Regions from separate parts of the Flavobacterium sp. FlaQc-48 genome, predicted to be linked through region 2. Evidence: riboswitches for the same ligand, from Rfam matches in the RefSeq annotation. Region 2 holds a riboswitch; the other holds the start of a gene.
What was found. Region 2 has a riboswitch for S-adenosylmethionine ahead of ACHRWY_RS07225 (homocysteine S-methyltransferase family protein). Riboswitches for the same ligand answer to the same signal wherever they lie in the genome.
Positions count from the first base shown of each region.

Region 1: linked by a shared signal. The riboswitch ahead of ACHRWY_RS21515 (SusC/RagA family TonB-linked outer membrane protein) and the one ahead of ACHRWY_RS07225 (homocysteine S-methyltransferase family protein) in region 2 are both predicted to bind S-adenosylmethionine.

Region 1 covers NZ_JBIPCR010000016.1:129,660-138,044, reverse strand. The annotation lists gene ACHRWY_RS21520 (RagB/SusD family nutrient uptake outer membrane protein) at 1-51, opposite strand, end outside; gene ACHRWY_RS21515 (SusC/RagA family TonB-linked outer membrane protein) at 71-3,241, opposite strand; SAM riboswitch class I at 3,492-3,591, opposite strand; gene ACHRWY_RS21510 (hypothetical protein) at 3,979-4,332, shown strand; gene ACHRWY_RS21505 (TQO small subunit DoxD) at 4,418-5,431, shown strand; gene ACHRWY_RS21500 (M13 family metallopeptidase) at 5,586-7,634, shown strand; gene ACHRWY_RS21495 (chalcone isomerase family protein) at 7,690-8,262, opposite strand.
Region 2 covers NZ_JBIPCR010000003.1:427,009-435,393, forward strand. The annotation lists gene ACHRWY_RS07215 (NAD(P)/FAD-dependent oxidoreductase) at 20-1,072, shown strand; gene ACHRWY_RS07220 (TfoX/Sxy family protein) at 1,362-1,721, shown strand; SAM riboswitch class I at 1,909-2,022, shown strand; gene ACHRWY_RS07225 (homocysteine S-methyltransferase family protein) at 2,261-3,265, shown strand; gene metH (methionine synthase) at 3,656-6,331, shown strand; gene metF (methylenetetrahydrofolate reductase [NAD(P)H]) at 6,415-7,371, shown strand; gene ACHRWY_RS07240 (class I SAM-dependent methyltransferase) at 7,590-8,243, shown strand.

The DNA.
Region 1 (8,385 bases), on a different contig from region 2:
CAGCAAAACTACTGCCACTGATTTTCTGTATGATTTTAAATCTATTTTCATGGTATACTTTTATTCGTTATTAAAAACCTACGTTAAGACCAAATGTGAATGTTCTTCCTTGTCCTACGGAGTTCTTTTCTACTCCCATCGAAGTTGTTGAAGCCCCGTTTGAAGAAGTTTCAGGGTCAGATCCCGTATAGGAAGTAATCAGGAAAAGATTGGTTGCCTGCAAATACAATCTTACGGATGATAGTTCTGCTTTTGAAAGAATATTTCTTGGAAGAGAGAAACCAATGGCCAATTGTTGTAATCGTAAGAAATCGGCTTTTTCTGCGTTATCTGAAATCGCAAATCCGCTTGATCCGTTTGAAATGACATCATTGTAAACCAATCTCGGAATATTCGTTACTTGTCCCGGTGTTGTCCAACGGTTCAAAACTTCGGTTGAGTTGTTGTAAAAACGCTGGTCTAAAAGGGTTCCCCTGGTATTATTCATCACTTTATTACCGCCTGAATAGGTAAAGCCAACAGTAAAATCAAAAGCTTTGTATTGAAAAACATTCGTTAAACCTCCGTACCAAACCGGTAGTGCGTTACCCAGAACCTGATAGTCTGCTACTGTAATCGCTGCCGCAGTTGTTCCGTCTAAATAGGTCCAGTTGCTTTGTCCGGAAGGAACAGCAGCACTGTACTGTACTTTTTCGCCATTTTTATTCAGAAAGATTCTTCGTCCGTTATCCGGATTTACACCGGCAGTTACGGCACCGTAAAGACTTCCGGCAGAATAACCTACTCTTGTAATATTATTGGCTTCTGTAGTTACCTGCGTATAGCCAATAATGTCTGTATTTCCTTCGGCAAGAGCCGTAACTTTATTTTTTACATGTGTGTAATTGAACGAAGCTTTCCATTGAAAGTTTTCATTATTCACGATAGCGGCATTAAGTCCCAATTCGATCCCTCTGTTGTACATTGAACCCACGTTAGAAAGAATGGCATCTCCGGGAATCCCTTTTGATGGTGATTGTGGCGTACTTAAAATCAATCCGTTTACATTGTTATTAAAATAATCTGCTGTAAACTGTAATCGGTCTTTAAAAAACCCTGCTTCAAGTCCAATGTTGGTCTGGTCGCTGGTTTCCCATCCCAGGTTTTCATTTCCTGCCTGCGACAAAGCCCAGGTTGATGCCGTTCCGTAAATCGATGCACCGTAAAGATTTTGCGAGGCATACGCCGATGAAAGGTTTCCGTTTCCTACTCTTCCCCAGCTTCCTTTCAATTTTAGGGCGCTAATATAGTGGGTAATTCCGCTGTTTTTAAAGAATGATTCTTCGCTTATCGACCATCCGGCAGAGATACCACCAAAATTTCCGTATTTATTATTCAACCCAAGAGAAGAGTTTCCGTCTTTTCTAAAGTTTCCGGTAATAAAATATTTTCCGGCATAATCATACGATACCCTAAAAAAAGAAGAAAGAAAAAGCCGTTCAGACAAACTATTTCCTGTAGATCTGATTGCTCCCCATGTTCCCTGATAATATTCGAAAAAAGGATCAGAAACATTGGTTTGATTTGCTCCCCACGAAGAGTTTTCGAATTTCTGAACATCATATCCTGCCAATGCCGCGATATGATGACTGGCTCCAAAGCGCCTGTCGAAAGAAAAACTGTTGGTAAAGTTGTAATTGTTTCTCAAAGCCGAAATATTAGTAGCAGAACCCCCTGTAGCATAGGCCGAAGATCCAAGATTCGGACTTAAATAAGTAATATTTTCGGCTCTCAATCTGTCGATTCCGTAACTACTGTCAAACTTAAATCCGTCGAAAAATGTAATTGTAGCATGAATATTTCCCACAAAATGATCATTAGAACTGGTGTATTTACTATTATCAAATAAAGCATCCGGATGCCATAAAGTATTGGTAAATAAATTATTTCCTGCACTTGCTGTTCCTGTTGAACTTAAATTGTATGAACCATCTGCATTATAAACTGCCACGTTTGGAGGCAATACCAAAGCCAGACGTGCTGCTCCAATTAGCAATAATCCGCTGCTGCTTAGGGATCCCGTATTTTGTGCCTGATTAAAAGTATTGTTATAAGAAAGGTTCCCGCCTAATTTCAACCATCTATTTACATCATGATCGATATTAAACCTTGCTCCTTTTCTTTCGAATTCATTATCCTTTGTAATTCCTTCCTGTTTAGAATAATTGGTAGAAAAATAATATCTCGTTTTGTCTGTTCCGCCTGAAATGCTAAGATTATGATTTTGAGAAACCGCATCACGATATACCTCATCACTCCACTTTGTATTGACACGTGAACCATCAGCATTAAAAGACGGAAAAAAAAGTGCCGATGCAACAGATGCATTACTGGCATTACCACTTAAATTTTTGCTGTTTAATACTGCTTCATTTTTGATGTCTTCGTATTGTGTATTATTTAAAAGATGAGGCAATCTGGTCGCTGTTGTAATTCCAACCCAGGAATCATACGTAACTTTGGCTTTGCCTGCTTTTCCTTTTTTAGTAGTAACCAAAATAACACCGCCCGCTGCACGAGAACCATAAATAGAGGTTGATGCGGCATCTTTAAGGATGTCAATCGATTCAATATCTGATGGATTAATATCGGATAGTGGATTATTTGCTACTGAATTTGTAGTCGAAATATCACCGGAATTTACCGGGATTCCATCAATAACTACTAAAGGAGATGAGCTTAGGGAAATAGAATTTACACCTCGGATCCTAATTACCGGAGGGTCATTTAAAACCCCGCTCGGGTTAGAAACATTTACTCCCGAAGCCTTCCCGATAAGTGCCTGCTCAAAACTTTGTACCGGAATATCTTTAATTGTTTTGGAGGTAACACGGGCTGCTGAACCTGTAAATTCTTTTTTGCTTTGCGTACCGTAACCTACAACCACAACTTCTTTTAAGGCTGTATTCGAAGGATTTAACCGAATGTCATTCAAAGAGGAGTTTACTCTTTTTTCTAATGTTTCGTAACCTATAAAATTAACAGACACCTGTGTATCTTGTGGTGTAATGGAAAGAGAAAACCTGCCGTTTCCGTCACTGATCGTAGATTTACCACTTTCAGTAGCAATAATAGTAACTCCCGGCAAAGGTTCTCCATTATCAGCACCTCTGATGGTACCGCTTATCGTTCGTTCCTGTGCGCTTATCCTGCCCGGAAGTATGCTAAACAGAAAAATTAAAATTAGTAAGATTTTTTTCATTGAGTTTGGTTTTAAAAAATTGGACATAGACATTCCCGGGCCAATATTAAAGTGGCCTAATCATTCTAGTGATAAAACAGGAAATTAAAAAAAGTTAAGTGTATTGCATTCGGAAAACCTGAGAATAGCTTTCTTCATTTGAAAACAGATTAAATTGTTCCGGACTGGCGTGTAATACTGGTTGCGTTTTCATTCTAAAAATAAATCATTTTAATACTAATGTCTTATTCAGATTTTCTAAAAGAAATCTTTCTTATCTGTCCGCCGTAACGGAAGGATTTAGCACCTTATTGGGCAACAGGTTGCTAAGACTTCATCGGGCCTCTTCCCTCAGTCTTTCTGGATAAGTCATGCAGAATTTTTTTCTACTCTGCAAATATATATAAATTCTACAGAATTAGTAGAGTTTAAATTTATTTTTTTATTTGCCGTATAAAAATGAATAAAACTTTAAGATCCAAAGACATAAAAATAAAAGCGTAATACATTAAAAAACAAATAGATAAAACTAAATCAGTGTATAAAATTAAAATCTAATATTTTTTTAAATTTTACATTAAAAAAAATCATAACTGCAATTTATTATAAGAAAATAATTCCTAAATAAGTGATTTCAAAAAAATGCAGGCTTTTAATAATCTCGAAAAAAGGGATTGTTCAGCCTATCTTTAAAAATGAAAGCATCATCTCCAAGGCTTTTTTTAACTATATTTGAGAATTGAAAAAAAAACAATTGAATGCAGCATGCTTTAAAAAATAGTTTTTCAAAGACGATCATCATTTTGATGCTGTTTTTTCTGTGCCTCCCCTGCTCTGCTAAAAGGGAAATTAAGCTGACACTGGATATTCCTTTAAACGAAGTAGAAAATAAGCTTACGGGTCCACAATCAGGCATTTGTTTCATAGCTGCAGCAACAAAAAAAGTTTGCGGCTCCTTTCAATACAAAGCGGTAAAGAAATATTGTGCTAATGATTTTTCGGTTTTCCGGCAATTCACTCTTTCTTTTCCTCTGCAAAACACTTCTTTTCCCGAAAAAAAAGGGTCTAAAATTATTCCTATTTATCTGCTACACGAACAATATCTGATTTGATTTTTGATTTTAATTCTAATGTACTTCAATACAACTATTGAGGTGTTACACTGTATATTATCATTAAATTTCAATTCAAATTACTATGAACAATCACAACTATACATATGGTGGAATGTTTACTACAGCATTGCGCTGGGTTGCAGGCTGGACTTATTTTTCTGCTTTCTGGAGAAGGCTTATTTTAGAAAACAAACTTAACCCTGATGAAGCAGGTTATATTGGCGAGAAGTTCAATCATTTTCTGCCTAATGCACTGGGCATAAAACCTATTATAGAACATCTTGTTTCCAATCCGGATAGCCTTTGGTGGGCTATGGCTTCTTTTACTATTATGGAAGGAATTGTTGGATTATTGTTTATGCTGGGTCTCTTTACCCGACTGATGAGTATGGGGGTCTTTAGTCTGGCATTAGGTATACTATTGGGTTCAGGATGGCTGGGAACGACTTGTCTGGACGAATGGCAGATAGGCGTTCTGGGAGTTGCCGCAGGATTTACTGTTTTTATGTCCGGTGGAGGAAAATATGCTCTTGATGAATATTTCATTAGCAAAAATAAATCCTTTACCCATAAAAAATGGTTTGCTGTTATAGGTTCCGGAATCTTGCCCTTAAAAGATAAAACGGTAAACAGAACAGTACTAATTGGATCTGTTTTTATTTTAGGACTGACATTGTTTACCAATCAATATTTTCATGGCGGCGTTTATGGTACATTACATAATCTTTCTGTACGTCCCCATGTTACCATAAGCAATGCCACTGTTCAAAATGATGCCTTAACTTTTACCGTATTTAGAGATGAAGGCGCAGATGTTTACGGTTCTTTCCTTATTAGAATTAAGTTAACAGGTGAGGATGGAAAAATCGTTTTTGAACAAAATCAGACACAGCTTTCACAACTTGCCAAAGAACAGATTAAAAACAAGTATGTCGCCAAAGTCAAACCCGGGAAACACAGCCTTATTTTGCCTTTAGGGGCAAAAGCTACAATACAATTTCAAATCCCTTCTTTAAAAAATTATGGTGGCAAATACACATTGGAGTTAACAGACATTAGTGGACTAAACTGGACACAGCAAGTACGCATTTTATGAAAGTATAATTATAAAAAGTTCTGATGGGATTTATCGTTTAAGTCCCGTCAAACTTTCTTCTTTGAAATGGAAAAAATAATTTCTTATTCGCATTTGTACAATTATACTTCAGCAACTCAAAGTAACTTTGGCACATTACGAAAAAATACCATCTATGTTAAAAATTATTCTGATTATTATAACGGCCTTATTTTCATTGATTCCCTGTTATGTTATGGGGCAGACGGTGGAAACAAATAAGAGCAAGGCCACTTACGGAGACTGGGGTATTGAAACTCAGTTTATCAGTAAAACAGTATTGCCGGGTAATGATTTTTACAGCTATGTAAATGAGGGCTGGCTAAAATCAGCTACTATTCCGGCGGGATTTTCAGGATTTAGTAATTATAGTGAGGTCCAGCGTAAAGTTAATGAAAGAATAGCCCGTATTATTCATGGAGAAGTAACCGTTGGAAATGTTTCAAAAGCTTCTTTGCAACAAATTAATGCGCTTTATTCGGGTTATCTTAATACAGATAACATGGAAAAATCAGGACTTCAACCCATTCAGCAGGATTTAAAACGTATTCTTGCCTTACAGAATTATGAAGATGTTGCAAAATGGATGGCGAATCCAAAATCTTTTTCTATTGTCAGTATTCATACCACGCCAGACATTAAGGACCGAAGCAGATTTCTTGTTACGCTTAGCGAAAGTGGTATTGGTTTGCCTTCACCCGAACATTACAACAAACCTGATGGTCTTTATCCGGGTTATCGAAAAGCCTATACAGCCTATATTATCAAAACATTACAGCTTGCAGGTATTTCAGATGCCAGCAAGCGTGCGGACGATATCCTGGAAATTGAAACCAGATTAGCAGCCCTTCAATGGACTCCTGAGCAAATGCGCGATACCAAAATCAATTCGCCTGTAATAGCTGTTTCAAAACTAAATGATTATGCCCCCGGTTTTCCATGGAAAGTGTTTTTAACCTGCAGACAAGTAGAAAATGTAAAAGAAGTAATTTTGCAGGCAGATTCGGCGATACAGGCTAAAGCTGCTCTATTTGCAAAAACACCTGTAGAAGTTTGGTCTTCTTATCTGGCATTTCACTGGATCGTAAACCATTCTCCTTTTTTGCCAGCGGAATTTCGGAAAAATCAATTTGATTTTTATTCTACTACTTTGAATGGGATTACAAAAGAGGTTCCCAGAGAACAGAAATCTATTCAGTATGTTAATAATCGTCTGGGACAATTGGTTGGGAAATTGTATGTAGAAAACTACTTCCCTACTGATTATAATCAACGTATTAATGATGTAGTTGGATACATCCGTAAAGCTTTTGCCTTAAGACTTGAAAGGCTCGATTGGCTGGACGACAGCAGCAGAAAAGAGGCGCTCGCCAAACTGAATGCTTTGACGGTTCGAATTGGATATCCTGATATTTGGCGTGATTACTCCTTTCTTGAATTTGATGTCAATGATCCTATACGCAACGAACAAAGCATTGCAAAAGCAAACTGGGACTACGAACGCTCGCTGCTTCAAAAGGTTTTTACCAGCAAAGAATGGTATCAGGTTCCCCAAACTGTCGATGCCACCAGCAGTAAGTTATACAACTCGATCGAATTTCCTGCCGGTATCCTGCAACCCCCGTTTTTTGATCCTTATGCAGATTCAGCCGTAAACTTTGGTGCCATTGGCGCTATAATTGGCCATGAATTAGGTCATTGTTTCGATGACGAAGGATCTAAGTTTGATGGCAATGGTGTAATGCGCGACTGGTGGACACCTCAAACCCGAAAATCATTTGAAGCCCGGACAACACAGCTTGTGGAGCAATATAATGCTTTTACATCACCGGATGGAATTCATCTCAACGGAAAACAAACGCTTGGCGAGAATATTGGTGACCTGACAGGACTTGCCGTAGCCTATGAAGCGTATCAGTTGTATTGCACTGATCACGAGCATAATCCCCCTGTTTTAGACGGGTACACGGCCGATCAGCGTTTTTTTATAGCTCTTGGCCAGGTAAGCCGAAGCCTTTATACGCCCGAAGCTTACAGAATGACTGTATCTAAAGATTATCATGCTCCGGCAGAATATCGTGTAAATGGCGTGGTTAGAAATATTGATGCCTGGTATAAAGCTTTTAACGTAAACCCAAATGACAAGCTTTATCTGGCACCTGAAAAAAGAGTTCGTATTTGGTAATACTAAATAAAGCCGGAAACTACTTGCTTCCGGCTTTAAAAAATTTGATTAATTGTTATTTTCCCAACAAATGATTTTTTAATTTTTCATCTATTGGCTTATCAGACAACCAAATACCAAAAAGTGCCTTTTTAAAATTGATTCCCTTAATCTTCCCTTTTAATTTATCATTTTTAAAGACAGATACTGACGTATCAGTAGAAGAATACATCAACTTTAACACATCGCCTTTCTCGATTTCTCCTACCAGACAGTTATTAAATTTTTCAATTTCGGGCTTAAAATCATCTATTTTTTTTCCCAGGGATTTTTGAAAACTCTCATTAAAAATTTTAATTAATTTCGTTGAAGATAATCCTGAAGAGGTAATTTGAATTCGCATGCCCATTTCTGAATTATCTGCAATAATAAACTTGGGATCCTGCCTTAATTGGGATAGGTATAAAGCCTGTACAAAACCGTTTGAAGATGCTTTTGCTATTGTTCCGCCACCATTTAATGATAATTTTGCATCCATAAATTCTAGTGTTCGGGGCACCTCAACACCATCAATTATAAAAGTCTTTTGTGCCGAAACTGTTGAAATTTGAAAAATAAGGATCAGAGTACTTAACTGTAAGATTTTCATTATGATATAATTTTATTTTTCCGCAAAATACTACTATTTTTCTTATTTTTAATAACTTATAAGTCTTTTTTAACAAAATTAACATTGGGAAAAGAAACGAAAAACCTTATAAATAACTAACAG
Region 2 (8,385 bases):
GATTATAAACAACAACATAATGATTAAAACAGATATACTTATAATTGGAGCAGGCCCAACAGGTTTATTTGCCGTTTTCGAGGCAGGATTATTAAAATTAAAATGTCATATTTTAGATGCTTTGCCACAAGCAGGAGGACAACTTTCAGAATTGTACCCAAAAAAGCCTATTTATGATATTCCTGGTTTCCCGGAAGTTTTAGCAGGAGATTTAATTGATAACTTACAAGAGCAAATTAAACAATTTGAACCAGGTTATACATTAGGAGAGCGCGCTGAAACGATCGACAAACAAGAAGACGGAAGTTTCATTGTAACCTCAAACAAAGGAACTAAATTTCACGCACCGGTTATTGCCATTGCAGGAGGTTTAGGAAGTTTTGAGCCACGTAAGCCACTTATAGAAGATATCGAGTTTTATGAAGATAAAGGAGTAAAATACTTCATCAAAAATCCGGAGAAATTCAGAGATAAAAGAGTAGTAATTGCAGGAGGAGGAGATTCAGCATTAGACTGGAGTATTTTCCTTGCAAATGTAGCTTCAGAAGTAACTTTAATTCACCGTAGAAACGAATTTAGAGGAGCTTTGGATTCTGTAGAAAAAGTACAGGAATTAAAAACAGCCGGAAAAATTAAATTAATTACGCCTGCAGAAGTAATTGGAATCAATGGTGCTGAGCATGTTGAATCTTTGGATATCGAAGAAAACGGAGCACACCGTAAAATCGAAACCGATTTCTTCATTCCACTTTTCGGATTAACACCAAAATTAGGTCCAATAGGAGACTGGGGATTAGAAATCGAGAAAAATGCCATTAAAGTAAATAATGCATTAGATTACCAAACTAACATTCCCGGAATTTTTGCCATTGGAGACATCAATACATATCCTGGAAAACTAAAGTTGATTCTTTGTGGTTTCCACGAAGCAACTTTAATGTGTCAGGCAGCATACGGAATTATCAATCCGGGTAAAAAATACGTCCTTAAATATACCACAGTTTCTGGTGTAGACGGTTTCGACGGAACCCGTAAAGAAGCTCCAAAAGCGGTTGTTAAGGCGATAATTTAATTCTTAAAGTTGCTAAGAAGCTAAGTTTCTAAGGCACTAAGATTTTTATATAGTAAGCCCAAACCATTTACGGTTTGGGCTTTTTTAATAAAGCATGTAAATCCCAGAGGGATGTTATATTTATAGAATTACCGATATTTGTTGGACGGAAACCCCATCGGGGTGACATATTAATTACAATAATTACATATCGCTCCGCTGGAGCTTTGGTTGAAAAATAATTATTGGCTATAAATATTACGCTCCGCTGGAGCTCTTTTATTTCTATCTTTATTTCATAAACAAAAAAATGGCATTCGACGAAGACAACGCACAAAGAATCCGAACCTTCCTCCAACATAAAGAAGTAGATTTTTTCGAAAAGAAAATGTTTGGCGGACTTGTTTTTATGGTAGATAACAAATTATGTTGCGGAACTCGGCTAGACAAACAAATTGGCGAAAATCTTTTACTCTGCAGAATCGATGATAAAGCGTATACAAATGCAATAGAAAGAGACGATATATTACCAATGCCAAATGCCGAAAGACCAATGAAAAACTACATTTTTGTCACCGAAAATGGCTGGCAAAAAAGTAAGGATCTGGCATTTTGGCTGGAGCTTTGCTTAGCATTTAATCCGCTTGCCAAAGCAAGTAAGAAAAAATAAAAATTCAGCATATTTATAGGTGATGCCAGCAAGTTGACATTAAACTTAGCACCTTAGTATCTTAGCGTCTCAGCATCTTTAAAAATAAAACTTAGAACCTTAGCAACTTAGTATCTTAGAAACTTTAAAAAACACTTGCAATTGTTCAGGTTATGTCTTTACTTTGCACTGTTCTTAAAATTACTGAAAGTTATCACGAAAGGCGGAGGGAAAGACCCAATGAAACCTTAGCAACCCTTTATCATAAAGAAGGTGCTACATTCTACTTTATACTATTCTTAGTATCAAAGATAGATAACACAAATACATAAAAGTATTTCTCAAAACTCTTCCTGACAACTTACAATATAATTTTACCGAATTCACCTTGGTATCATGAGCGAATCATTGGCACATTTTTGCCAACATCGTTCCTGTGAATCAAAATGACGTATCCTAACAGGTTTCAAAAACCTGTTAGGTATAATTCAAGATATAAAAATTAAAAAACTTAGCATCTTAGCGCCTTAGCGTCTTAGTGGCTAAAAGACAAATAAGTCATGGCAATAACAATTCAGGAAGCAATAAAAAAAAATATCCTAATCCTTGACGGAGCAATGGGAACTATGTTGCAACGCTATAACTTTTCGGAAGAAGATTTCCGCGGAGAGCGTTTCAAAGACTTTCCGCATCCCTTAAAAGGAAACAACGATTTACTATCCATAACACAACCACAAGCGATTCGAGATGTCCACGCCGCTTATTACGAAGCCGGCGCAGACATCGTAGAAACCAACACCTTTTCAGGAACGACAATCGGTATGGCCGATTATTTCCTGGAAGATTTGGTTTACGAACTAAATTACGAATCGGCTAAACTTGCCAGAGAAGTAGCCCATGAGTTTACCGCCAAAAATCCGGACAAACCACGTTTTGTTGCCGGTTCAATCGGGCCAACAAACAGAACCGCAAGTATGTCACCGGATGTAAACGACCCGGGTTACAGAGCCGTAACCTTTGATGATTTACGTATTGCCTACAAACAACAAGTAGAGGCGTTAATGGATGGCGGATGTGATTTACTTTTAGTAGAAACCATCTTTGATACCTTAAATGCTAAAGCAGCACTTTTCGCGATTGAAGAAGTAAAAGACGAACGTAATATTGATATTCCAATCATGGTTTCAGGAACCATTACCGATGCTTCTGGAAGAACACTTTCAGGACAAACGGTTGAAGCTTTCCTGATTTCAGTATCTCATATTCCGTTATTAAGCGTAGGTTTCAATTGCGCTCTTGGAGCCGATTTGTTGAAACCATACCTTAAAACATTAGCACAACATACCAGTTTTAATGTATCGGCACACCCAAATGCAGGGTTACCAAACGCATTCGGACAATATGATGAAACACCGGAACAAACCCAGGCCTTCATCAAAGAATATTTAGATGATAATTTAATCAACATCATTGGTGGCTGTTGCGGAACAACTCCGGATCATATTAGGTTAATTGCAGAAGTTGCGAAGGATTATAAACCACGTGTGGCGCCGGTATTTGCATAACATTTACGTTTCCCGCAAAGTTTTCAAAACCTTGCAGGTTGCTGAGAATAAAAAGTTCCGTAGGAACGACATGTTGGTAGCAAAGTAGGAACGACATGTTGGTAGCAACGTAGGAGCGAAATATATAATTGGTTTAAGTTTTTATAAACGATAATTGAAATCGTGAAGAATATAAAATTGTTTTGAAACCGAGTGTTGCGTGAGGGATAGAAGCGGTTAGCCCACAGCCTGACGAAGGAAGTGCGGGGACTAGGAACGGATAGCCCGGTTCGCCGCGGCGAAACACGCCCAAAATAGGATTGTAAAAATTAAAGGTATTTAAAAACCTTATAACATATAGAATAAAAACTCAGAACCTAAGCAACTTAGGAACTCAGTAACTTAAAGAAAATGGCAGAAAACAGAAGAGACCTTGTATTAGCAGGATTAGAACCGTTGATTATTACGCCAACCAGTGTTTTTGTAAACATTGGCGAGCGTACGAATGTAACAGGTTCGAGGAAATTCCTTCGCTTAATCAAGGAAGAGAAGTATGACGAGGCACTTGATATTGCAAGACAACAAGTAGAAGGAGGAGCACAGATCATCGATATTAATATGGATGAGGGAATGCTTGACGGTGTTCAGGCAATGACTAAATTTTTGAATTTAATTGCATCAGAACCCGATATTTCGAGAGTGCCCATTATGATCGACAGTTCGAAATGGGAAATCATTGAAGCAGGTCTAAAAGTAGTACAAGGAAAAAGTGTTGTAAACTCGATTTCGTTGAAAGAAGGAGAAGAAGCCTTTATTCATCACGCCAAATTAATCAAACGATACGGCGCTGCAGCGATTATCATGGCTTTTGACGAAGTAGGTCAGGCCGATAATTTTGACCGCAGGGTTGAAATTTGCCAGCGTTCTTATGATATTTTGGTTAATAAAGTTGGTTTTCCTCCACAGGATATTATTTTCGATTTGAATATTTTCCCCGTTGCCACCGGAATGGAAGAACATCGCCTGAATGCTTTGGACTTTTTTAGAGGGACAAAATGGGTTCGTGATAACTTGCCACACGCCCATATTAGCGGTGGTGTGAGTAACGTTTCGTTCTCTTTTAGAGGAAACGATCACGTTCGTGAAGCCATGCACTCGGTGTTTTTATACCACGCGATCAAGAACGGAATGACAATGGGAATCGTAAATCCGGAAATGCTTTCGATTTATGATGATATCCCAAAAGATTTATTAGAACACGTAGAAGATGTAATCTTAAACAGACGTGACGATGCAACTGAACGACTTTTAGACTTTGCGGAGAACGTAAAAGGCGAAGTAAAAAGTGATGAAAAAGCGATTCAGGAATGGCGTTTAGGCACAGTTCAGGAACGTATTACACATTCATTGGTAAAAGGAGTTGATGCTTTTATTGAAGAAGATGTTGAAGAAGCGCGTTTAGCGGCAACAAAACCTATTGAAGTTATCGAAATCAATTTGATGACAGGAATGAATGTGGTTGGAGATTTATTCGGAAGCGGAAAAATGTTCCTGCCTCAGGTAGTAAAATCGGCACGTGTAATGAAAAAAGCCGTTGCGTATTTATTGCCTTATATTGAAGCAAGCAAACAAGCCGGAGACAAACAAGGAAACGGAAAAATATTGATGGCAACCGTAAAAGGTGACGTTCACGATATTGGTAAAAATATTGTTTCGGTAGTATTGGCGTGTAACAACTATGAGATTGTAGATCTGGGTGTTATGGTGCCTCCGGAAAAAATTATTGCCGCGGCGATTGAACATAATGTTGACATTATTGGTTTAAGCGGACTGATCACACCTTCGCTTGACGAAATGGTGTATCTGGCCAAAGAATTAGACAAACAAGGAATCAAAATTCCGATTATGATTGGTGGAGCAACCACTTCGCGCGCGCATACGGCCGTGAAAATCGCTCCGCAATATAGAGAAACTGTAATTCATGTAAACGATGCTTCAAGAGCTGTAACCGTTGCAGGAAACCTTTTAGATCATAACAGAAAAATATATGCAAGCGATATTCGTGCAGAATACGATGCGTTTAGAGAAACGTTTTTGAATCGTTCGAGAGATAAAAACTTCCTGACGATTGAGCAAGCACGTAAAAACAAATTACAATTGGATTGGGACGAATACACGCCAACCAAACCAAAAGTAATTGGAAAACAAATCATCGAAGTAGATCTTGATGTTTTGGTCCCGTATATCGACTGGACGCCGTTTTTCAGAACGTGGGAATTGTTCGGGAAATATCCCGCGATTTTGACGGATGAGGTTGTGGGAGAACAGGCAACGTCGGTTTTTGCAGATGCTCAGGAAATGCTGAAAGTTATTCTGTCAGAGAAAAAACTAACGGCAAAAGGAATCTACGGAATTTTCCCTGCCAACCAAATTGATGATGACGATATCGAATTGCGAGATGAAAACGGAAAAGTGTTGGAGAAATTCCTAACACTTCGTCAGCAATCACAAAAAACAAAAGGAGCACCAAACATTGCTTTGTCTGATTTTATCTTGCCAAAAGACAGCGGAATTACAGATTATATGGGAGCATTTTGTGTAACAACAGGTTTTGGTGTAGACGAATGGGCAGCCGAATTCGAAAAAGATCTGGATGATTACAATTCGATTATGGTAAAAGCATTAGCCGATCGTTTTGCTGAGGCTTTCGCCGAATACCTGCACGAAAAAGTACGTCAGGATTTCTGGGGTTATGATCCTCAGGAATCACTTTCGACAGAAGATCTGATCGAAGAAAATTACAAAGGGATTCGTCCTGCGCCGGGATATCCTGCTTGTCCGGATCACTTAGAGAAACCAACCATCTGGAAACTCTTAAATGTAGCCGATGAAATTGGAGTAACGCTGACAGAAAGTATGGCGATGTGGCCGGCATCATCTGTTTCAGGATATTACTTTGGAAATCCAAAAAGTAAATATTTCGGACTCGGAAAAATAAAAGAAGATCAGGTGGTCGATTACGCCAAACGACGCAATGTACCAACAGATTACGCCATGAAATGGTTAAACCCTAATATAGCAGACTAAAAAAAAGTTTCAGGTTTCAGGTTTCAAGTTCACGCATAACTTGAAACCTGAAACTTAAAAAAACTTGAAACCAAAAATAAAAAATGAAAGTAACACAACATATAGAAAACGCCAAAGGAAAAACATTATTCTCATTTGAAATTATTCCGCCTCAAAAGGGGAAAAGCATTCAGGAATTATACGATAATATCGATCCGTTAATGGAGTTTAAACCACCATTTATTGATGTAACGACTTCTCGCGAGGAGTATATTTATATTGATAAAGGCAACGGACTTTTAGATAAAAAACTAACCCGTATGCGTCCGGGAACGCTTGGAATTTGCGCTTCTATAAAACATAAATACAATGTAGATACAGTTCCTCACGTACTTTGCGGAGGATTTACCAAAGAAGAAACTGAATATCTTTTGGTAGATTGTAACTATCTTGGAATCGACAATGTGATGGCTTTACGTGGTGATGCCATGAAAGACGAGCAATATTTTATCCCGAAAGCCGGAGGAAACGATTATGCAATTGATTTGGTAAAGCAAATTAGTTTATTAAACCAGGGAAAATACCTTCATGAAGTGATGGATGCCGATAACAGAGCCAATTTCTGTATTGGAGTTGCAGGTTATCCGGAAAAGCACTTAGAATCTCCATCGTTACAATCGGACTTAAAAAGACTGAAAGAAAAAGTAGATGCAGGAGCTGATTATGTGGTAACACAAATGTTTTTCGACAACTCAAAATATTTTACATTTGTAGAAAAAGCTAGGGAAATGGGCATCACAATTCCGATTATTCCGGGAATCAAACCAATCGCTGTTCAAAGGCATTTACAGGTTTTACCTCAAATTTTCCGTATCGATTTACCCGAAGATTTAATTCATGCCGTAGATCAATGCAAGAACAATGCTGAAATCAGACAAGTAGGTATCGAATGGGCCATTCAACAGTCATTAGAATTAAAAGCTGCCGGAGTTCCTGTATTGCATTATTATTCTATGGGGAAATCAGAGAATATTCGTCAGATTGCGAGCCATCTTTTTTAATTTTTTTCACCCTTAAGAAATTATTATTAAGAGTAAATTTTAATTTCTTAGTAGTAAGAGAATAAAAGTTTTTAGGAGCTATTTCCAGCTGTCCGCTATATCTTTTGTGGCGAACCCCGCCACAAAAGGATGCCGCTCCCATCTGGGCTAGGGCATCAGGAGTTAAGTTAAGGCATTCAGAAAGATAAAGGATTGGAATTTTATTTAAATTTATCATCATGAAACAAGAAGAATTACAGGCAATAGCTTCTCAGCTTAAACATCCAACAGGTGAAAAAGGAATAGAAATGGGGAACATGATGAATGAAACCAACATCAACATGACGCGCCATTCGGTTCAAAATCTACATATAGCATCAGGAGATACAATTCTCGAATTGGGTCATGGAAATGCGGGACATGTAGCATTCATTTTTGAACAAGCTGAAAACATTAAATATTACGGACTCGAAATGTCGGAACTAATGTTTCAGGAAGCGCGCCGGACCAACAGGAATTATGTTTCTCAAAAACAAGCCTTCTTTTCTATTTATGACGGAAACACAATTCCGTTTGAGGATAATATATTTAATGAAGTATTTACAGTAAACACGATTTATTTCTGGCAGGAACCTGAAAAATTGCTTTCGGAAATCTACAGGGTTTTACAGCCAAAAGGAATTTTGTGTATTACTTTTGCCGAAGAAAGTTTCATGAAACAGCTTCCTTTTACTCAATTTGAGTTTGAACTTTACAGTACTGAAAAAGCCGAAAAACTAATGGAGAAAACTTCTTTTAAAATTATCAACAAAGAAACGTTGACGGAGAAAGTAAAAAGCAAAACCGGAGAATTGGCAGACAGGGCTTTTACTACTTTGGTTTTAGAAAAATAATGATTCTGCGAATCAAGGATTAAAATGTGCCGTTAGGCACAAAATGTTGGTAGCCATTAAATTCGATATGTGTTGGCGTGCCGTAGGTACGCAACAAAACGGTAAATATTGCGTACCTACGGCACGCTAATTTATTTTAATT